Hymenobacter swuensis DY53: one gene and its partner. The protein of the gene in region 1 binds, or shares a complex with, the protein of each later gene. Links are inferred from orthologs where the notes say so. Each region holds a gene or a part of one and is shown on either strand. Other genes may lie near its edges. The genes, in order: mnmG and mnmE.

Region 1 (11,045 bases):
CAGAGCCAGCTCAGCCAGGCCGCTCAGCAGAGCAAGAAGATGGAGCGGGAACTTGCTAAGGCCGAGGACAAGCTGAAAGTGAAGCGCGACCTGAATTTCCAGGACCGCAAGCAGCTCAAGGACATGCTCGACCAGAAGCAGCAGATGGACCAGGCCATGGATGAGCTGAAACGGCAGTTTGAGCAGCTGCAGGAGCAGCAGAACGAGCTGAACCCGCAGAAAAACGAGGAGCTGGCCGAGAAAGCCAAGGAGCTGCAGAAGCTGATGGAAGACCTGCTCGACCCCGAAACCAAGAAGCTCTACGAGGAGCTGCGCAAGCTGCTGGAGCAGCAGCAGGACCAGAACCAGCCCGACATGCAAAAGCTCCTGCAGCAGCTCGAAAACAAGGAAAACACCCTACAGAAGGAGCTGGAGCGCGCCCTCGAAATGTTCAAGCAGTTGCAGTTTGAGCAGAAGCAGGACCAGGCCCTCGAAAAGCTCCAGCAGCTGGCCCAGGAGCAGCAGAAGCTGGCCGAGGAAACTCAGAAAAACGACAAGCAGAACCCCGATAACAAGCTCAGCAACGAACAACAAAAAGCAAACAACGAGCAACTAAAAAATAAGCAGGCCGAGCAGCAGCAGCAGTTCGACGAGGTGAAGCAGGACCTGCAGGACCTGAAGGAGCTGGACAAGCAACTCGATGGCCAGAATGGGGCCGACGAGATGAAGCAGGACCAGCAACAGGTGGACGAGCAACAGCAGCAAAGTCAGGAGCAGCTGGGCAAAAACCAGAACCAGAAAGCCAGCCAGAACCAAAAGCAGGCCGCCCAGAAAATGCAGCAGATGGCTCAGAAGATGCAGCAGCAGATGGACCAGGAAGAATCCGACGAGCAGCAGCAGAACATCGACGACCTGCGCGACATCCTGGAAAACCTGCTCAAGCTCAGCTTCGACCAGGAAAACCTGATGAAGCAGTTCCGCCAGGTGGACCAGTCGGACCCGCGCTTCGTGCAGCTGGGCCAGACCCAGCGCAAGCTCAAGGACGACGCCCGCGTGGTGCAGGATTCGCTGTATGCCCTGGCCAAACGCGTGTTCCAGATCAAGAGCTTCGTGACCCGCGAGGTGGGCGAGATGAACGGCCGCATGGACGAGAGCCTCGACCAGATCCGGCAGCGCAACGTGGGCCGCGCCACCAGCTCCCAGCAACTGGCCATGACCAGCATGAACAACCTGGCCCTGATGCTCAACGATGCCCTCCAGCAGATGCAGCAGCAGCAGCGCGAAAGTCAGAGCCAGCAGCAGATGCAGGGCGGCGGCAAGCCGGGCCGTAAGAAGAAAAAAGGCAGCAGCGCCGGCGAGGGCCAGATGGGCCGCATGCAGCAGCAGCTCAACCAGCAGATTCAACAGCTCCAGCAGAGCGGCAAAACCGGTCGTGCCCTCTCCGAGGAGTTGGCCAAGCTGGCCGGCCAGCAGCAGATGCTGCGCCAAGCCATGCAGGATCTGGAGCGCATGCAGCAGAAAGGCGGCGGTAAACCCGGTTCTAACAAAGATGGCCAGGGGCAAAACGGCGCCGGCGGCCTCGGCGACGTGAAAAAAATGATGGAACAAACCGAAACCGACCTCGTAAACAAGCGGCTGACGGAGCAAACCATTATGCGCCAGCGCCAAATCCTGACCCGTTTGCTGGAAGCCGAGAAATCGGCCCGGGAGCGGGACCAGGACGACAAGCGGGAAGCGCAGACGGCGCAGAACCGTCCGCCGGTATTTCCGCCGGCTTTTCAGCAGTACAAACGCCAGCAAAACCGCCAGACAGAGTTGCTGCGGACGGTACCGCCTACGCTCACCCCGTACTATCAGCGCGAGGTGAGTGAATATTTTCAAAAAATGAAATAGCGTTCTGCTAATTTTACCCTCTTACCCGCTGCCCCTCTCTTTTCCTCTTTTATGAAGCAGGTCAAAATTCAGATTCCTTCCCTGGTTGAAAATATCCGCGTTGTAGAAAGCTTTATCGACAACTCGAAGGATACGTTTCACATCGACGACGATATTTACGGCAACATTATGGTGGCCGTCACGGAAGCCGTAAACAACGCCATCCGCCACGGCAATAAGTTCGATAAGGACAAGAACGTGTTCCTGTCCTTGTTTGTGGAGCCAGACCGGGTGAAGTTTGAGATTGAGGATGAAGGCACGGGTTTCGACTACACCAATCTCTCGGACCCCACGGCCCCCGAAAACTTGGAGAACCCTGGTGGCCGCGGCATCTTCCTGATCCGCCACCTAGCCGATGAAGTGGAGTTCCAGAAGGATGGCCGCCATGTGCAGCTGACCTTCATGCTGCCCACGCCCGCCACGGAAGCTGAACAGACTTCGACTATCAACGGGGCCGAAACGACGGCTCACTAAACATTTTCTGTTGCCATGAGCGACCTGCCTACTGAGCACGATGAGTTAGAGGACGCAGATGATTTCGGCGGCGAAAGCCACGGCATCGAGTTCATGGTGGAGGATGTGGAATTTGAGCTGGCTGATGCCCAGGACCTAACGTCCTGGATTGAGCGCGTGGCTGAAGTACACGAGCACGAAATCGTGCAGCTCACCTATATCTTCTGCTCCGATGAGTACCTGCACAAGGTGAATGTGGAGTACCTTGACCATGACACCTACACCGACGTCATCACCTTCGACAACGCCGACGACGCCGACATCATTGAGGGCGACATCTTTATTTCGGTGGATCGAGTACGTGAAAATGCCCTCACCCACGGCGTTACGTTCCGCGACGAGTTGCACCGCGTTATGATTCACGGCGTACTGCATCTGCTCGGCTACGCCGATAAAGACCTGCTCAGCCAGACCGCCATGCGCAAAAAGGAAGACGACTGCCTGTTATTGCGCACATTTTAGAGTGTGTTGCTTTACTAGATCAAAACGCCCGCCATCTGGTGGGCGTTTTTTGTTGACTGGTTGATGAATGAAAGAACGTCATGCAGAGCGGAGTATCCCTACCTCTGGCTAATCATATAGCATTGCAACGAAGCGGTAGAGATGCTTCGGCTTCGCTCAGCATGACGTTCTTTTGTATTCTGCCTATCCCGAATGCTCTGACTACTCTGTATGTCCGCTACTCCGCATCCTATCCGCATTATTCCCGGTCCGGCGCTGGACTACTACCTTGGCCAGGGCTATTACCGCATGCACCAGGACCTGTTTACCTGCCGGTTCTTACCCATCGAAAACCAGCTGTATACAGTGCATTGGTTGCGGCTGGAACTGGCCCGCGTGCACTACGGTCCCGAGCAACGCCGCCTGCTACGCCTAGCCGAGCGGTTTACGGTGGTACGGCGGCCGTTCCGGCTCACGGCCGAGTTGGAGGAACTTTACGCCGCCTACCGCCAGTCCATCACCTTCGATGCGCCGCCCACGGTGGAGGCCTTTTTGCTGGCCGGCTCCACCCATAACGTGTTCAGCACCGAGGTGTTGGAAATCCGGGACGGGGTGCGGCTGGTGGCGGCCGGCATCTTTGATGTGGGAGCCCGCACGCTGGCCGGCATTATGAATTTCTACCACCCCGAGTACCGCAAATTCAGCCTCGGCAAGGTGCTGATGCTGCTGAAACTGGAGCACGCCTGCGCTCTGGGACACTACTATTACTACCCCGGCTACGTAGTCCACAACTACCCCAAGTTCGACTACAAACTGTTCCCCTGCCCGGCCGCCACGGAGGTATTTGACTGCCTGACCGCACAGTGGCTGCCGTTTTCTTGGCCTGAAGTCAACCGCCAAGCCGCCGAGTTGCTGGCCGACTGGAACGAGGACGACTTCGCGCCCGACGATGAAGCATAAGCCCCGGGCCGCGCAATAACGCGCCGTACTGCGTATCTTTGCGCACGTTTTGAGCGTGTTGCGTGGGGCGTTCGGCTACGGTTTTCCTGACAAAGCGCCTGCCACCTGCGGGCGTTTTCTGCTTAACCGTAGCGCGAACTTTCCCCTTGGTGCAAGCTGTTTCCTGCAAACGGTCTGCGCAACGCAGCGTCGGTCAGCCGAATTGGTTGGCTACCAGCAACACGCCGCTCAAACTGCCCAGTTGGCTTAAATCTGCGAATTCATGTTTCAGCAAGAAGAATACGATGTCATTGTAGTAGGAGCCGGGCATGCCGGCTGCGAGGCCGCCGCCGCGGCTGCCAACATGGGCTCCAAAGTCCTGCTGGTGACGATGAACATGAACACCATCGCGCAGATGTCGTGCAACCCGGCCATGGGCGGGGTGGCCAAGGGCCAGATTGTGCGCGAGGTGGACGCGCTGGGCGGCCAGTCGGGCCTCATCACCGACAAAACCATGATTCAGTTCCGGATGCTGAACCGCTCCAAAGGCCCCGCCATGTGGAGCCCCCGGGCGCAGAGTGACCGGATGCGGTTTGCTGAGGAGTGGCGCATGACGCTGGAGCAAACCCCCAACGTGGATTTCTGGCAGGAAGCCGTCATGGGCCTCGTGGTGGAAGAGGGCGCGTGTGTGGGCGTGAAAACCCAGCTCGGCATCGAGTTCCGGGGCAAGTCGGTGGTACTCACCAACGGCACGTTCCTCAACGGCCTCATCCACATCGGGGAGAAGCAGTTTGGCGGTGGCCGGGCGGCCGAGAAAGGGAGTACCGGCATCACGGAGCAGCTGATTGAGCTGGGCTTTGAGGCCGGCCGCATGAAAACCGGCACCCCGCCCCGCGTGGACGGCCGCTCGCTCGACTACAGCAAAATGGAGGAGCAGGCCGGCGACGCCGAGCCCAGCAAATTCAGCTACCTCGACACGCCCGCCCTGCGCAACCAGCGCCCGTGCTACATCACCTACACCAACCCAGAGGTGCACGAAATCCTGAAGGAGGGCTTCGAGAAGTCGCCGATGTTCCAGGGCCGCATCAAGGGCCTGGGGCCGCGCTACTGCCCGTCGGTGGAGGACAAAATCAACCGCTTCGCCGACAAGGACCGCCACCAGATTTTTGTAGAACCGGAAGGTTGGTCCACGGTGGAAGTGTACGTGAACGGCTTTAGCTCTTCGTTGCCCGAGGACGTGCAGTACCGCGCCCTGCGCAAAATTGCCGGCTTCGAGAATGCCAAGATGTTCCGGCCCGGCTACGCCATTGAGTACGACTTCTTCCCGCCGACCCAGCTCCAGCTCACCCTGGAAACCAAGCTGATCCAGAACCTCTACTTCGCGGGCCAGATCAACGGCACCACGGGCTACGAGGAGGCCGCCTGCCAGGGCCTGATGGCCGGCATCAACGCCCACAACAAGGTGCACGGCAAAGCGCCCTTCGTGCTCAAGCGCAGCGAGGCCTACATTGGCGTGCTCATCGACGACCTTGTGAACAAGGGCACCGACGAGCCCTACCGCATGTTCACGAGCCGCGCCGAGCACCGCCTGCTGCTGCGCCAGGACAACGCCGACCTGCGCCTCACGCCCCTGGGCTACGAGCTGGGGCTGGCTTCGGAGGAGCGCATGCAGCTGGTGCGCGAAAAGGAGCAGCAGACCAAGGAAGTTGCCAAGCTGCTGAAGAACTTCGGCATCGAGGCTGCGGACATCAACCCCTGGCTCACGGAAATCGGGTCGGCCGTTATCAGCGAGAAAACCCGCGCCGTGAACCTACTGCGCCGTCCCGGCATCGACCTGCCGGCCCTAGCCCGTGTGCTGCCCGAACTCACCCTGGCCCTGGCCCCGTACCGCCCCGACGCGCTGGAGCAGGCCGAAATTCTGGTGAAGTACGAGGCTTACCTGGAGAAGGAGCACCAACAGGCCGCCCGCGTGCAGGAGCTGGAAAACTTCGTGATTCAGGGCCGCCTCGATTACACCGCCATGCCCGCCCTCTCGCACGAAGCCCGCGAGAAGCTGCTCAAGATTCAGCCCGAAACCCTGGGCCAGGCCAGCCGCATCAGCGGCGTGAGCCCCGCCGACGTGTCAGTGTTGATGGTGTATTTGGGGCGTTAAGAACGGCGTCATCCTGAGCAACCCGAACGTCATTCCGAGTGCAGCGAGGAATCTCGCGTGCTGATGTTGGGTTACCATTGCAACATCAGCACGCGAGATTCCTCGCTGCACTCGGAATGACGTTCTTACTAATGACGTTCTTGTTATCAAAGCCGGCCGCCGTTTCTTTCCGAAACGGCGGCCGGTTTGGTTTTGTACCTTCGCCTTGCGGCTGGCTTCTCTGCGCAGGCCGGTTGTCGCAATCAGCGAAATCAACATAATCAGCGAGCATCTGTGATTTACGAGCGTTTGGAGAAGTGCCCGGTTTGCGGCAAAACGGAGTTTCGCAACAAGCTGGTGGTGGAGGATAAGTCAGTCAGCAAGGAGAGTTTCGCCATTCAGCAGTGCGAAGCGTGCACGTTCCGGTTCACCAACCCGCGGCCCGACGCCGCCCACATCGGCCGTTACTACGAGTCGGACGAGTACGTGTCGCACAACAGCGGGGCAGGAGGGGTCATCAACCAGGCTTACAAAGTGGCCCGCTACTTTACCATGCGCCGCAAGGTGGCCCTGGTAAATCAGCGCGCCAGCAAGGGCCGTCTGCTCGACTACGGCTGCGGCACGGGCCATTTCCTGGCCGCCGCCAAGGCCGACGGCTGGCAGGTAGCCGGCTGGGAGCCCAACGCCCGCGCCCGGGAGGAAGCCACCGAGCGGGTGGGCCAGCCCATCGGCACCGAGAGCCTGGTGCAGTTTCAGCCCGCCAGCTTTGATGCTATTACGCTCTGGCACGTGCTGGAACACGTTCATAGCCTGAACGAAACCCTCGCGCAGCTCATCAGCTTGTTGAAGCCCGACGGTACACTCGTCATTGCCGTGCCCAACGTGGACAGCCTCGACGCCCAGCACTACCGCCAGGACTGGGCCGCCTACGACGTACCGCGCCACCTTTATCATTTCAGCCCCAAAACCATGACCCACCTGCTCAAAAAGCACAAAATGCAGGTGGTGGAAGTGCTGCCCATGCCGCTGGATGCCTATTACGTGAGCATGCTCAGCGAAAAGCACCGCGCCGAGCGGGGCGGCGGGATGCTCACCGTGCTCAAAGCCGGCTACAAATCGAACCAGTACGCCGCCCAGCACGAAGGCCAGTACAGCAGTCTGATTTACGTGGTGCGCAAACGCTAAACGGTAGGGTAGGGGAGAGGCTATCCGGCTGACACAAAACGTCTTGTTATTCCGAGCGGAGCGAGGAATCTGGGTTACGCCATTAGGCATCCGGGATTCCTCGCTTCGTTTGGCAGGTTAAGTAGCGGCCGGGCCTGACAGTTTTAGGCCGGAGCCGCGTTACAGCGTGTACCTTCGAAGCTCGGAAACGCCGGCCCGGTCGTTGCCGAACCTCGTCACCCTTTCCAACCTGCTTCCCGCGATGCTCCGACCTGCCTGCGCCCGCGCTTCCTTATTTTTAGTAGTAGCCGCAGCGGCGGGACTGAGCGGCTGCGCGGCCATCAGCTCGCCCGAGGGCGGCATTCGGGACACGATTCCGCCCAAGCTGGTGCGCACGGTACCGGCCAACGGCACCCGCAACTACCAGGGACAGTCGGTGCGGCTGGAATTCTCGGAGCAGGTGCAGCTGAAGGAGCTGGCCAAGAACCTCATCGTAGCCCCGTTGCTTTCTGACGACAACCCTTATAAGGTGCGCGAAGACCGCACCTCCATCACCCTCACCTTCGACAAGGCGCTGGCCCCGAATACCACCTATTCCTTTAACTTCGGCACCGCCATCAGCGACATTACGGAGAGCAATCCGGCTGCCAAGGCCGTGGTCAGCTTCAGCACTGGCCCCGAGCTGGACTCGGCCTCGGTGCGGGGCACGGTGGTGGATGTGCTGAGCCAACAGCCGGTAGAAAATGTGGCCGTGGTGCTGTATCCTGAAGCCGACACGGCCAACGTACGTCGGGGCCGCCCCACCTACCTGGCCCGCACCGACAAGGCTGGCCAGTTCGAGCTGAATTACCTGAAGGCCGGCCAGTACCAGGCGTACGCCTTGGCCGATAAAAACCAGAACAACCGCTACGAAGAGCCCGAGCGCATCGGCTACCTGCCCGGCCTGCTCACCGTGGGCGGCCCCGCTTCCGACAGCCTGCGCTTCGTGCTCACCCGCCCCGACACGCGCCGCCCGCTGGTAACTACTCAGAAACCCGAGCCTACGAGCTACCGCGTGAGCTACACCGAAGGCATAGTGCAAACTACTCTGGCCCCGCTGGGCGCGGCAGCTACGCCTCTTCTGAACGAGGCCGTACAGCTGGCGGAGCGAGGCCGCACCGCCGTCCTCTACCGCATCCCTGAGCTGTCCGAAGGCCGCTACCTGCTCACGGCCACCGACAGTGCCGGCAACGTAGGGCGCGACACGATTAACGTGCGCTTCCAGGGGAACGCGCCGGCTAAGCGTGGGGCAGCTTATACAGTGGAAGGCAACCCGCGCGAGGTGTACCGCCAAGGCCAGGTGAAGTTCGTGTTCAACGAGCCGGTGCGCATAGCTCCTGACAGGCCCATTGGTACACTGACGGAAGACTCCCTGAAGCGGCGGCCTTTGCGGCTGCCACAGGATGGCACCCTCAGCCTCGGCCGCACCGAGCTGGCCCTGAACCTGAACACCAACGCCCGCAAAATCGTCACGTTTCAGCTCGACAGCACGGCCATCCGTAGTATTACGGGGCAGTCGTTGGGGCTGAAGCCGCTCCGGCTGCGCGTGGTGGAGCAAACCAGTACCGGCACGCTCAGCGGCCCCGTCCAGACCACCGCCAAGCGGTATTGGGTGCAGCTGCTGGAAGCCAACGGGCAGATCCAGACCACCCTCGATTCGCCCAAAGGCACCTACCGTTTCGATAACCTGCAGCCTGGCACCTACCGCCTGCGCATACTCATCGACCAGAACGGGGACGGCCGCTGGCAGGGCGGTGACCCACAACTGCGCCAGCTGCCCGAGCCGGTAGTGCTATTTCCCAAAACCATTCAGGTGCGCTCCAACTTCGATAACGTGGAATCCTTAAGCTTCTAGCATTTCGTTTTCCGCTTTTCCCGCCCGATTCCGCTCTGCCGGAATCGGGCTTTTTTGTAGTGGCCGGTGGCGCGGTTACCGGATGATTCGGGTAAGCTGCCGGTCCTGTGCGGCTCCTGGCCGGCAGTTCCGGCAGCCCCTCTTAAAAGTGCAAATAGCTACTCTATAGATTTGTCTTTCCAAAGATATCCACACCCCAAAAGTGCGCCTATGATTCAGCAGGTCGGTTTCTAGTTTTCCCGAAACTACTATCCACATAAGTTATCCACCCTAATCGGCGTAAGCGGCGTAACCTGTGGATAATAGTGGGGAAACCTGGGGATAACCCGTGGAGAACTTGCGGACAAGTTTTTTTGCATCTGAGCCGGCTAGCACACCCTCTTGGTCATGTACAAAACCTGTGGATAGCCGTGGATAACTATCCCCCGAAAATCCCACAATCCACACACCTGTGTGGATGTGGATTGTGGATTTCTGGATAACTACTGTGGATTGTGAAAAACCTATTTAAGTAACTGATAACATGTTATTTACTATCCACATACCCTGTTGATAGACGGTGTATAACTCTGCTTTTGTACACATGTTATCCCCGCCGTGGATAACCATTAATTCTTATCCACTTATGAACACCCCTAACGACAGAGATAAAAAGAGATTTTTAAATAAAAGATTTTTTAAAAGTTATTAACCTGTGGAAAAGCCAGCCGGGTTTCCGGTCAGCCAGTTCAGGAAGAAAAGCCGGGTTTAGCCTGAGTAGGCTGTTAGGGCCAGCCGCAGGTTGTGCGGGAAGCACGGTTGACTAAACCAGCAGCTCCGGGAACAGCATCCGGCATCTAGCAGCTTCTGTCTGCGTACTCGGCAGCGAATGGGTTTTCCGCAGTTCTCATGTAGACAACCAGTGTGGGTAATCCGGTCCAACATGCTAGATGCGGCTGCCAGCGCCAATCGTGTTGATAAGATATTGGTTATCAACATATACAGGATATTTATCCACCATGCAGCGGGTATTGAGTAAAGTGGAAGGCAGCCATAGGCTGGCAACCGGCGTATAGGGAGATGCGCCTGTTCTGCCCTTTCCGGTTTCCCACCTATGCCTTTCAATTATCAACAGGATTTCCACACCGTTAATTTCCGCCAGCACCCGGAACATTACCGCGTGGGCAAAGGCGAGCAGGGCGTGCTACTGGTGCAGCCTTATAAAGGCGAGATTCTGCCCCACTGGCGCTTCCGCACTCCTTCGGTGGCCCGGGAGTCTTCAGAGCAGATCTACGCGCTGTTTGAGGCCTACTTGAAGGCTAATGACTTTGTGGGCGCCGACATGGCCCGCAAGTTTCTGCAGATGGGCTTTACGCGGGCAAGGCGTTATGCCAACCACAGAGGTGGCAAGAAGTACGACGGCCCCGTACCCGATGACAAGAAAGGGCAGAGTGGCAGCCACGGTCGCGCCGAGTTGCCCCGCTCTCCCGAAGACCCGGAAAAGGCCGAAGCCGCCGCCATTTTTAAACGCAAGTGGGACGAGGCCAAGCAACACCCCGACTATCTCCGTCAGCGCGCCGAATTTGAAGCGCGCTACGGCAAATAAGAGCTGAAATGTAAAGCATAAGGTATGAATTGAGCTGTTTAAGGCGTTTTACTCTCGTCTTTACTGCATAGTTCAAACCTCATCTCTCATAACTCAGCTTCCGAAAACCTACCTTTACGCCTACTCAACTCCTACCTTTTTCCCGAACTGGCTATGACGACTCCAGCCCAACCCTCCAGCACCGAAGAAAACGAAATCAGCCTCGGCACCGGCATGGGCCCGCTCAAGTTTGGCGCTTCCATGGATGAGGTGCGCGCCCTGATGGGTGAGCCCGAAGAAATTGAAGAGTCGGAAGACGACGACGAGTTTGAGCACCAAGCTTGGAACTACCTCGAAGAAGGCTACTCCCTGTATTTTGACCGGGAAGACGACTACCGCCTGAGCTGCATCGAGACGGACCACCCCGGCATGCGCCTCTACGGCGAGGCCATCCATGGCAAAAGCCCCGAGGAAATCCAGGAGCTCAT
Region 2 (10,958 bases), 2.5 Mb from region 1 along the record:
AGCCGATTTCAGGGGCTACGTCCGCGCGTTGATTTTTTATCTTTTTACTTCTTCTTATCCCTGTTCCGGCAGATCAATCTTGAAGGGGCCATGCTCCCGGCCGAGGGCATAGAACAGTGCCACCTGGTTCATCAGGGTACGGGCGTAGAGGTCGAGGGCCCGGGTTTCGAGGATCTGGTTGTTCTTCACGATGATGAAACTTACCAACTCACCCGGATACGCGCCATCTTCACCCAGCGGCGGAATGGCCTCGAAGGGCGAGAAGTTCTTGACCGGTAGAAAGTCCCCTTTGGGCAGTTCCATCAGGGTTTTCTCCCCGTACGGGATAAAGCCTTTTAGGTGCGAGTAGCGGTAGTGCGGGTTCCAGACCCAGCTGCCGTTGAAAATATAGTACTCATCTACCCCAAAGCGCAGGAACTCGCGCAACGACACGTTTACGCCGATGCGCCAGTTGGTGCGCTCTTCCAGGGTTTGCTTGATGATGGCCAAGCGCGTGGGGTCGGGCGTATCGGTAAAAGCCTGCGTGAGGCGAGCCTGCACCACCAGCTCGCAGCCGGCGTACAGGTTGATGAGCTGCTGCCGCCACGCGTTCTGGGCGCCCAGCTGATAGGCATCGGCCCGGGTAAACTCGAAGAAATTGTGAGTGTAGGGGCCGGCTAGGGCCACACCGTCGCGGCCGGTAGCATCGGCCCACTCCACCAGGAAGCAGTGGTGCATGCGGGCATCCACCCAAGGCAATTCCCGGTTGAAGGCCACGCGGGTCTGGATGGTATCGGGTTCAACGCCCAGTTCCTGGGCTATGTAGTCGCGCACTTCGTCGCGGGCCTGAGCGGCCGATACAACTGGTTTCAGGGTACTCATCAAGCAAAGAGAAAGAATAGACGTCCGGCCCAGGACCAACCGGTGGCGGGCGCGGCTCTACAATGTTAAGCAGTTAATCACGGATTTGAACGGATTTTTCGGATTTCACGGATTCGGTTGGCCTGGCTGCGCGGCTCGGCTACCGATGCCGGCGGCCTTTTCCCACAAAAAACGTCCGGCCGACTGTAGGCAGTCAGCCGGACGTTTACTTACCTGGAAGCTGGCTCACCTACTTCATATAAACCAGAGGCTCTATCCAGAATGCATGCTTTATACGGCTACGTTGTGCTCGCGCAACGCGTCGTTGAGTGAAGTTTTGAGGTCGGTGCTGGGCTTGCGCTGCCCGATGATGAGCGCGCAGGGCACCTGGTAGTCGCCGGCCGGGAAGTGCTTGGTGTAGGAACCCGGAATCACCACCGAGCGAGCCGGCACCGTGCCTTTGTACTCCACTGGCTCGGGGCCCGTCACGTCAATGATTTTGGTGCTGCCCGTGATGGTCACACCTGCCCCGATGACGGCTTCTTTGCCCACGAAGCAGCCTTCCACCAGAATGCTGCGCGAACCCACGAAGGCTCCGTCTTCGATGATAACCGGCGCAGCCTGCACCGGCTCCAGTACGCCGCCAATGCCTACACCCCCGCTCAGGTGCACGCCCGCCCCAATCTGGGCGCAGGAGCCCACAGTAGCCCAGGTGTCCACCATCGTACCCTCACCTACCCAGGCCCCGATGTTAACATAGCTCGGCATCAGAATAACGCCGGGGGCCAGATAGGCACCGTAGCGGGCCACGGCTGGGGGAACCACGCGCACGCCCTGCTGCTCGTAGTTGGTTTTGAGCCGCATTTTGTCCCGGAATTCAAACGGTCCTACCTCAATGGTTTCCATCTGGCGAATGGGGAAGTACAGGATAACCGCCTTCTTCACCCAGTCGTTTACCAGCCAGCCGCCTTCCCGGTCAGTGGCGGGCTGGGCCACGCGCAGGCGGCCTTTATCGAGCTCTTCAATTACGTGCTGGATGGCCTCAGTGGTGGCGGCTTGCTGGAGCAGGCTCCGGTCGGCCCAGGCGGCTTCAATCAGGTTTTGCAGTTCAGACATGCTAAAGGGGTTGTGTGTTGCCAGTTGTTGGTTGCCGGTTATTGGGTGTTGGTTACGAGTTGTTGCTTGTTATGATAACTGAAAACTCATAACCAACCCATACCGCAAGCGGGCCAAAAGTACCATCTTCGCACCCAATATGCCGCGTCCCGTCACCATTTTGCTGGCCTCTGTCCTTAAGCCCCTCGATGACACGCGGATGCTGGGCAAGTTTGGACGCACGCTGGCCGGAAGGCCGGGCACCCAGGTACACGTAGCAGGCCGCTTGGCCCCACTTCCACCCAGCCTGCCCGCCAACCTGCACACGCATACTCTGCTGCACGGCTCCCGCCTGAGCCTGGGCCGCGTGTGGGCGCAGTTCCGCTACTGGCGGTTGCTCCGGCAGCTCCGGCCCGCTGTCGTATTCGTACATGCGCCCGAACTGCTCCCTCTCACGGTACTGTGGCAACTGCTAGGGCCGGGACGGCGGTTTATGTACGATGTACGGGAAAATTACGCCCTCAACATCCGGACGCAGGCTGTGTACCCGGCCTGGGCCCGTAACCTGCTGGCCAGCTTAGTGCGGCACCTCGAAACCCTGGCCAGTGCCCGGGCCACCGCCGTGCTGCTGGCCGAAAGAAGCTATGCGGAAGAACTGCCCTTTGCCCAACTGTCTGCAACGAATCTGCCACCGACCGGAAACCGCCGTGGGCTCACCCTGCTAATCGAAAACAAATACCAGCTCTACGACGAGCACCCCACCCCGTTCCCGCGCCGGCTGCCGCCGGTTACCGAGCCGTTGCGGATAGTGTACACGGGTACTATTTCGGAGCTGAATGGCGTGTGGGAGGCTATCCGGTTTGTGCAGCATATGCGGCAGGTGTGGCCGCTGGCTCACCTGACCATCATTGGCAGCTGCCAGCAACCGGGGCTACTGCCGCGCCTGGAGGCAGCAGTGGCTGCCGCCAGTGAGGCCGTGACGCTGGTGGGTGGGGTGGCCCTGGTGCCGCACGCGCAGGTAGTGGCTGAAATCCGCCGGAGCCACCTGGGGCTGCTGCCCTACCGGCCGCACCCCAGCACGGCCCGTTGCCTTCCTACCAAGCTGTTCGAGTACCTAGCCCACGCGCTACCGCTGGTGCTGCCGCCCAATCCGCTCTGGTCCGATTTGGCGGAGGAAGCGGAAGCCGGTTTTGGGTTCGACTTCCAGCAGCCCGCTTATCCGCCCGCTGAAGAACTGGCCCGACTGCTGCAAAGCCGCGTATACTACCCGGCCGGCCCACCCGCCGGAGTCTTCTGGCAGTCGGAAGCTGAAAAATTGCACTGGCTGATGGATTCTATCCGGTAACTACCGACCTTTGCGGGCCGTTTACGGAGCTGGTGCCGAATTTTTCTACCTTCGGCGTGCTTATTTCCGACTGCCCTGCTCCGCAAATCCCCCCTACTGATGAACAACTCTCTCCGACTCTCTGAAATTGCCGGTGTTGGTCACTACGTGCCTGAGCGCGTGGTCACGAATGCCGACCTGACCCAACTGATTGACACCACCGACGAGTGGATCCAGGAACGTACCGGCATTCGGGAGCGGCGCTGGTTTGAGGAAGGAAAAGACACCACGGCCAACATGGGGGCCAACGCGGCCCGCAAGGCCCTGGAAATGGCCGGCCTCACGCCCGATGACGTGCAGCTGATTGTGTTTGCCACCTTGTCGCCCGACTACTTCTTCCCCGGTTCCGGTGTGCTGCTGCAGCGTGAGTTGGGTATCACGGCCCCCATTCCGGCTTTTGATGTGCGCAACCAGTGCTCCGGCTTCGTGTACGCGCTGAGCATGGCCGACCAGTTCATCAAAACCGGCATGTACGATACCGTGCTGGTGGTGGGCTCCGAAATTCACTCCTCGGGCCTCGACATCAGCACCCGGGGCCGGGCCGTGTCAGTTATTTTCGGTGATGGAGCCGGCGCGGTGGTATTGCGCCCCAGCACCCGCGAGGGCCATGGCATTCTGAGCACCCACCTCCACTCCCAAGGCGAGCACGCCGAGGAGCTTATTGTGCGGGAACCCGGCTCGAACCGCAACAACCGCCTGGAGTACGTAATGGCCAACGAGCTGGAAATGTACCCGTACATGAACGGCCAGAACGTGTTCAAGCACGCCGTGGTGCGCTTTCCGCAGGTTATCCGGGAGGCCCTCGATGCCAATGGTTACGAGTCAAAGGATATCGATATGCTCATCCCGCACCAGGCCAACCTGCGCATCACGCAGTTCGTGCAGCAGAAAATGGGCCTCTCCGATGACAAGGTGTTCAGCAACATTCAGCGCTACGGCAACACTACAGCCGCCTCGGTGCCCATTGCCCTGAGCGAAGCCGTGCAGGAAGGCCGCATCAAGCGCGGCGACCTGGTGTGTCTGGCCGCCTTCGGCTCCGGGTTCACCTGGGCCTCCGCCCTGATCCGCTGGTAGGTTCTGGTCAATTAAAAATTGAGAAGTAAAAATGAGGTGGCTGACCGGACTTTATCATCCGCGTTGGTCACCTCGATTTTTACTTCTTAATTCATAATTCTTAATGCAACCGAATGCCCAGCTACACCGAGGAGAATTACCTGAAAGCCATCTACAAGCTGGCAGAAGCGCAACCCGGCACCGAAGTCAGCACCAACAGCGTGGCGGAGGAGCTACGGACGCGGCCCGCTTCGGTGACGGATATGCTGCGCCGCCTCGGGGAAAAAGAGCTGCTGCATTACACGCGTTACCGGGGCGTGACGCTCACGCAGGAAGGCCGCCGGCTGGCCCTGCTTACTATTCGGAAACACCGGCTGTGGGAGGTTTTTCTGGTCCAGCACCTGGGGTTCAACTGGGATGAAGTACACGACGTCGCCGAACAGATGGAGCACATCGACTCCGACCTGCTGGTGCGCCGCCTCGATGAGTTTCTGGGCTTCCCGCAGCTTGACCCCCACGGCGACCCGATTCCGACGGCCGATGGCGTGCTGCACCGCCCCCAGCACCGCCTGCTTTCCGACCTGCGCCCCGGTGAACACGGCCGGGTTATAGCCGTCAAGAATACCTCGGCTCCCTTCCTGCAATACCTCGATAAAGTGGGCGTCAACCTCGGCACACAGATTGAAGTAGTAGATAAGATAACATTCGATAATTCCCTAGAAATCAAAATCAACAACGAAGTTAAATACTTAGTCTCAGCCGAAGTAAGCCGTAACCTGCTGGTCACGGATTGAGCCCTGTACACCCCGTACTCGGTGAGGAATTACTGTTCCGCGGCCTCGGTACACCAAGCTATCTGCACGAATCCCGGTTGCCTTCAGGTGAGCATCAGTAACAGCATGAACACTGGCAAGCAGGCACGTACCTTTGCGGCTGAACTCATCCTGCTGTGTTATGGCCATAGGCTTACCTCCCTCGCTTTCCGATACCATTGTTGCCCTGTCAACGCCGCCCGGGGCCGGCGCTATTGCCCTGCTTCGACTGTCAGGGCCGCAGGCTATTTTGCTGACCGATGTGGTATTTGCCGGAAAGCGCCTGCGCGACCAGCCCAGCCACACACTACATGTAGGGACCATCCGCGACGGGGCGCGGATTCTGGATGAAGTCGTCGTATCGTTGTTTCGGGGGCCACACTCCTACACCCGTGAGGACGTAGTGGAAATCAGCACCCACGGCTCCGATTACATCGTGCAGGAAGTCCTGACGCTGCTGTTGCGCCACGGCGCCCGCCTGGCGGAGGCCGGCGAGTTCACCAAGCGTGCATTCCTGCACGGAGCCTTCGACTTGGCCCAGGCCGAAGCCGTGGCCGATCTGATTGCCGCCGACTCGGCCCTTTCGCACCAGGTAGCCATGCGTCAGATGCGCGGGGGCTTTTCCCAGGAGTTGAAGGACCTGCGCGGCCGGCTGGTACAGTTTGCGGCCCTGCTGGAATTGGAACTGGACTTTGGCGAAGAGGACGTGGAGTTTGCCGACCGCACCGGCTTAGTGCAGCTCCTGCAGGAAGTACAGCAGTTGGTGCGCCGCCTGCTCCGTTCCTTTGAATTGGGTAACGTTATCAAGAACGGCGTGACTACGGTTATTGCTGGCCGCCCCAATGCCGGCAAAAGCACCCTACTCAACGCTCTGCTCAACGAGGAGCGCGCTATTGTCTCGGACGTGGCCGGCACTACCCGCGACCTGATTGAGGATGAAGTCAGCATTGAAGGCATCCGGTTCCGGTTTGTGGATACGGCCGGCCTGCGCGACACAACCGACGTGGTAGAATCCATCGGCGTGGAGCGCACCTTAAAGCGTGTGCAGCAGGCAGCATTGGTAGTATATCTGTTTGATATAACGACTACTACCCCCGCTGATCTTAAAGCGGAGATTGAGGCACTGAAACTACCGGCGGGCGTGGGTGTACTGGCCGTAGGCAACAAGCTGGACGTCGCTCCGGATACCGACCAGGAAGCCTTCCTGACGCGTCCCGGCACCGTGCTTATTGCTGCGTCCCGGGGCGACGGGCTGGATGAGCTGCGGCAGGAGTTGCTGGCCCGTGTCCGCCTCGATGGCCTTGACCGTACGGGCTCCAGTACCATCGTGACCAATCTGCGCCACGCCCAAAGCCTGGAGCAGGCCAATCAGCACCTTGATGCCGTACTGATGGGCCTGAGCACCGGCGCGGGCACCGAGCTCCTGGCCGCTGACCTGCGCCACGCCCTGGCGGCCCTGGGCCAGATAACCGGTGAAATCAGCAACGACGACCTGCTGACCAGCATTTTCACCCAGTTCTGCATCGGGAAGTAAGCTGCTGGCATGAATCGGCAACGTTGCCGGAACAAAAAATGCTGCTTCGCCTGGAAAAACCTTACGCTGCATGCCGCATTTTCAAACAGGGGGCCGTTTCTTTGCGCTTTCCCCATCTCAAACAACCACTGCGGTCGGATTGTAGTATAGGCGTCAAATACAGACGGGGTTTCCGGCTCACCGGCAATTCTTTAGTTTCGCCTTATAACCCCACCCATCAACCCAACCTTATGGCAGAATCTGCTGAACTGATCCTCGACGGGAAATCCATCTCTCTCCCCGTCATTGAAGGCACCGAGCACGAAAAAGCCTTTGACATTGGCAAGCTGCGCGACCAGACGGGCTACGTAACCCTCGATTCGGGCTACAAGAACACGGGTGCTACCAAGAGCGCCATCACGTTCCTCGACGGCGAAGAAGGTATCCTGCGCTACCGCGGTTATCCGATTGAGCAGCTGGCCGAACAGTCTTCGTTCATTGAAGTAGCCTACCTGCTGATTTACGGCAAGCTGCCCACCCAGGCTGAGCTCGACAACTTCAGCCACCAGATTACCAAGCACACGCTGGTGCACGAGGACGTGCGCAAGATTTTCGACGGCTTCCCGTCGGCAGCCCACCCCATGGCCATCCTCAGCAGCCTCATCTGCTCGCTCACGGCCTTCTATCCCGAGAGCGTATCGCCCGACCTGAGCAAGGAAGAAATCGACCTGAACGTGATTCGTCTCATGGCCAAGATTTCAACTATTGCGGCCTGGACGTACAAGAACAACATGGGTCACCCGCTGAACTATCCGCGCAATGACCTCGACTACTGCTCGAACTTCTTGTACATGATGTTCAGCTTCCCCACGGAGAAGTATGAAATCGACCCGCGCATCGTGAGTGCCCTCAACAAGCTGCTCATCCTGCACGCCGACCACGAGCAGAACTGCTCTACCTCCACCGTGCGCCTCGTGGGTTCGGCCAATGCTTCGCTCTACGGCTCTGTTTCGGCTGGTATCAACGCCCTCTGGGGTCCGCTGCACGGCGGCGCCAACCAAGAAGTGCTGGAGATGCTACAGGCTATTCAGAAAGACGGCGGCGACACTAGCAAGTTCATTGCCAAGGCCAAGGACAAAAACGATTCGTTCCGTCTGATGGGCTTCGGTCACCGCGTATACAAGAACTTCGACCCACGTGCCAAAATCATCAAGAAAGCGGCCGACGACGTACTAGCTGCTCTTGGCATTGACGACCCGCTGCTGAAGATTGCCCAGGAACTGGAGCAGGCTGCCCTCACCGATGAGTACTTCATCGAGCGGAAGCTGTACCCTAATGTAGACTTCTATTCCGGCATCATCTACCGCGCCATCGGTATCCCTACCGAAATGTTCACGGTGATGTTTGCTTTGGGCCGCCTGCCCGGCTGGATTGCCCAGTGGAAAGAGATGCGCGAGAACAAGGAGCCTATCGGCCGTCCGCGCCAGATCTATACCGGCGAAACTGAGCGCGACTACGTGAGCATTACGGCTCGTTCGTAAGTTCTGCACGTTACCTTAGTACAGCAAAAAAGCCCGCTTCAGCGGGCTTTTTTCGTTTCTACTGCTACTGCAGGTTACATTCTGTAACCTGCAGTAAATCAGTGGATATTAGCGGCGGTGAAGTTCGTTTTCATTTCTTCGTAAGCTACCATTTTCTTAGGTCCCAGAATGGCAGCTAGGTCCCACTCGTAGCGCATTTGCACGTCGGCCAGGGCTTTATCGGTTGCCTCAGCATCGGCAGCGAATTGCTTGCGCAACTCTGCCGTTTCGGTGAGTAGGCGTATGTGCAGCGTCCGGACTTTCACATACTGTCCTTCGCTCAAACGGGTACGCTCGGCCATGCGGCGCGTCATCTCGGTGGCGCGGGTTGATACCTTGCTGCCACCGTCAGCGGGAGATGCTTGCACAGACTGGCTAACAGTTACTACAGCGACAAAAGCGAGAACGGAGAATACTTTTTTCATAACGGTGGTGAGTTGGAGGAAAGTGAAACCAGAAAGAGTAAGTAGTTCGCTAGCAATAGAATGAATATATTCGTTTGTTATAACATAACCAATATTTACTTTAAATATATTTAAGCAAGTTTGTAATAGACCTGAAAAAGCCTGCCTACGGAAGTAGACAGGCCTTTCTGGCCGCTACTAGTAAGGCGTTGCACCTAGTGCCGTCATGCTGGCCCGATTCTGTTGGTAAAGGGCCAGTTGGTTTGGCTGTAATAGAGACGACAGCTCCATCTCGTACTGCAGCTGTGCATCGGCTACGGCACGGGTTTGCAGTTCCGCGTCGTGTACGAATAAGGCCTTAGCCGAAAGTGTTTCCTGCAGCAGCCGCAGGTTCAGGGCGCGTACTTGCACGTACTGGCCTTCATTCAGGCGCACCTGCTGCGACAGGGAACGGGCCATGGCGGTAGCGCGGGCCTGCAGGTCGCGGTTACCGGGGCCGGGAGCCGCCAGCAGCCGGTGCGATGTGAAGGCTAACACAGCCAGCAACAAGGGTACTGTGAGCTTTTTCATAGGGTCTGAAAAAAGGAACAAGGGAGGAAATTCCAACAACGACTAAGGATTCTAGTGCTGCCCCAGGGCCGTCATGCTGGCGCGGCTCTGCTGGAATAGTGCCAACTGGGCTGGCCGGAGCAGCGCAGTGAGGTCAGATTCGTAGCGGCCCTGCGCATCGGCAAGACGCTGATCCAGGATACTTTGGTCGGCGGCAAAGCGGGTTTTCAAGTCTTCTATTTCAGCCAGCATCCGTACGTTGAGCTGCTTTACGCGCAGGTACTGTCCTTCATCCAGACGGGCTTTCTCCGAAATGGAACGCGTGAGAGCAGTGGCCCGGGCGTGGATGCTGGTATTGCCGTCGCCTTCTGAACCAGCCAATGCCATGCTCTGTACTCCCAGCAGCAGGCAAGCGAAAAGAGTAGTCTTTTTCATGAGATAAGGAGTGAAAGGTGTAAGTGTGGAAATGATGTGTTTACGAAGGAATGCTTGGGGTCTGAATGGGTTGACAAACCATACTCAGACCTACTGCCCTAACCCGGTAGGGGAGGTAGGCATGACCAAATATGAACACTATAATTTAATAATACAAATAAATTTTATAATTATTCTAATCAAATACTTTTCCCAGCTCCTATTTCGTTCCTCATTATCAGTCTTTTAGGAGTGCAACGACAAAGGCTAAATACAAACAAAAAAAGTCCGGCTGCTTAGCAGCCGGACTTTCAATTCTCTGATTATGAACAAGAAACCTACAGAATCCGCAGTTCAATGCGCCGGTTCTGCTGGCGGTGTTCGTCGGAGTCGTTGGGGTTGAGGGGTTTGGTTTCGCCATAGCCCTTGAAGCGTAACCGCTGGGCCTTCACCCCCTGGCTGATAAGGTAGGTATACACGGACTTTGCCCGGTTCTGCGACAACGCCTGGTTATCATCATCGGATCCGACGTCGTCGGTATGCCCCGATATTTCGACCTGAATATCAGGATATTGCTTCATGAATGCCACCAGCCGATTCAGCTCAGTGCGCGACTTGGGCTTGAGGGCAAACTCCTTGGAATCGAAGAACAGGTTATTGAGTACAATGCTGCGACCCGAGCGCACCGGCTCCAGATAGATATCAAGCGTAAGGGGGTCGAAGCTGCGCTTGTCGCTGTAGTCGAAGCTCAGGCTACGCATCAGGTATTTATCGGCAGCGGCGTACATGGCGTACTGACGGCCTTCGTTGAGCACTACAGTGTACTCGCCGTTTTCGGCATCTGAGCCCACATACTGCACCAGTTCGTCGGTGTTGAGGTCGTAGAGCTGCACGTCGGCCCGGATAGGCTTTTTGGTGAAGGCGTCGAATACGCGGCCCTGGGTGTAAGTGCTGGTTTCGCGGGCTCGCACCTCCTTGGGCACTTCAAAGCCGAACAGTTCCACCGGCCGGTCACGCTCCTGCTTCACACCAGCCACCGTGGCCTTGGAGCGGGAGCAGAAGCCCCGGCGGTTATCGGAACTGATGAACAGAGACGCCTCGTTCTCAAACGTATTGAGCGGATAGCCCAGGTTCTGGGGGCTGCTCCATTTGTCGGCGGCCAGCTGTTCGCAACGGTACACATCCAGCCCCCCCATGCCCACCAGGCCATCGGTAACGTAGTAGAGGGTGGTGCTACTGGCGTGGATGAATGGGGCCATGTCCTTGCCGGACGTGTTCACCGGAGCCCCCAGGTTGCGGGCGGGTGTCCAGTTG

The links.
Region 2: the proteins of mnmG (region 1) and mnmE are in contact, whole or in part, in a solved structure (PDB 9HIP), measured with the Escherichia coli proteins. The link is inferred for Hymenobacter swuensis DY53 from one-to-one orthologs.

What each region holds. Positions count from the first base shown.
Region 1 is NZ_CP007145.1:4,802,215-4,813,259, forward strand. What follows is about bases 3,546-6,521. They hold mnmG (tRNA uridine-5-carboxymethylaminomethyl(34) synthesis enzyme MnmG), read left to right. Parts: upstream 3,546-4,087; coding sequence 4,088-5,956; downstream 5,957-6,521. Other genes in these bases: HSW_RS21835 (GNAT family N-acetyltransferase), read left to right, coding at 3,546-3,825; HSW_RS21845 (class I SAM-dependent methyltransferase), read left to right, coding at 6,230-6,521. Also shown: HSW_RS21820 (DUF4175 family protein), read left to right, coding at 1-1,872; HSW_RS21825 (ATP-binding protein), read left to right, coding at 1,924-2,385; rRNA maturation RNase YbeY, read left to right, coding at 2,401-2,886; more of HSW_RS21835, read left to right, coding at 3,097-3,545; more of HSW_RS21845, read left to right, coding at 6,522-7,120; HSW_RS21850 (Ig-like domain-containing protein), read left to right, coding at 7,362-8,993; HSW_RS21855 (DUF4385 domain-containing protein), read left to right, coding at 10,087-10,578; HSW_RS21860 (hypothetical protein), read left to right, coding at 10,732-11,045. UniProt on the Escherichia coli protein: NAD-binding protein involved in the addition of a carboxymethylaminomethyl (cmnm) group at the wobble position (U34) of certain tRNAs, forming tRNA-cmnm(5)s(2)U34.
Region 2 is NZ_CP007145.1:2,347,708-2,358,665, reverse strand. Bases 4,634-7,522 are described here. They hold mnmE (tRNA uridine-5-carboxymethylaminomethyl(34) synthesis GTPase MnmE), read left to right. Parts: upstream 4,634-5,326; coding sequence 5,327-6,718; downstream 6,719-7,522. Other genes in these bases: HSW_RS11355 (citrate synthase), read left to right, coding at 6,949-7,522; HSW_RS11365 (metal-dependent transcriptional regulator), read left to right, coding at 4,634-5,166. In the rest of the region: HSW_RS11385 (hypothetical protein), read right to left, coding at 55-861; HSW_RS11380 (2,3,4,5-tetrahydropyridine-2,6-dicarboxylate N-succinyltransferase), read right to left, coding at 1,132-1,956; HSW_RS11375 (glycosyltransferase), read left to right, coding at 2,096-3,280; HSW_RS11370 (3-oxoacyl-ACP synthase III family protein), read left to right, coding at 3,380-4,393; more of HSW_RS11365, read left to right, coding at 4,507-4,633; more of HSW_RS11355, read left to right, coding at 7,523-8,238; HSW_RS11350 (hypothetical protein), read right to left, coding at 8,337-8,645; HSW_RS11345 (hypothetical protein), read right to left, coding at 8,880-9,251; HSW_RS11340 (hypothetical protein), read right to left, coding at 9,303-9,665; HSW_RS11335 (OmpA family protein), read right to left, coding at 9,983-10,958. UniProt on the Escherichia coli protein: Exhibits a very high intrinsic GTPase hydrolysis rate. Involved in the addition of a carboxymethylaminomethyl (cmnm) group at the wobble position (U34) of certain tRNAs, forming tRNA-cmnm(5)s(2)U34.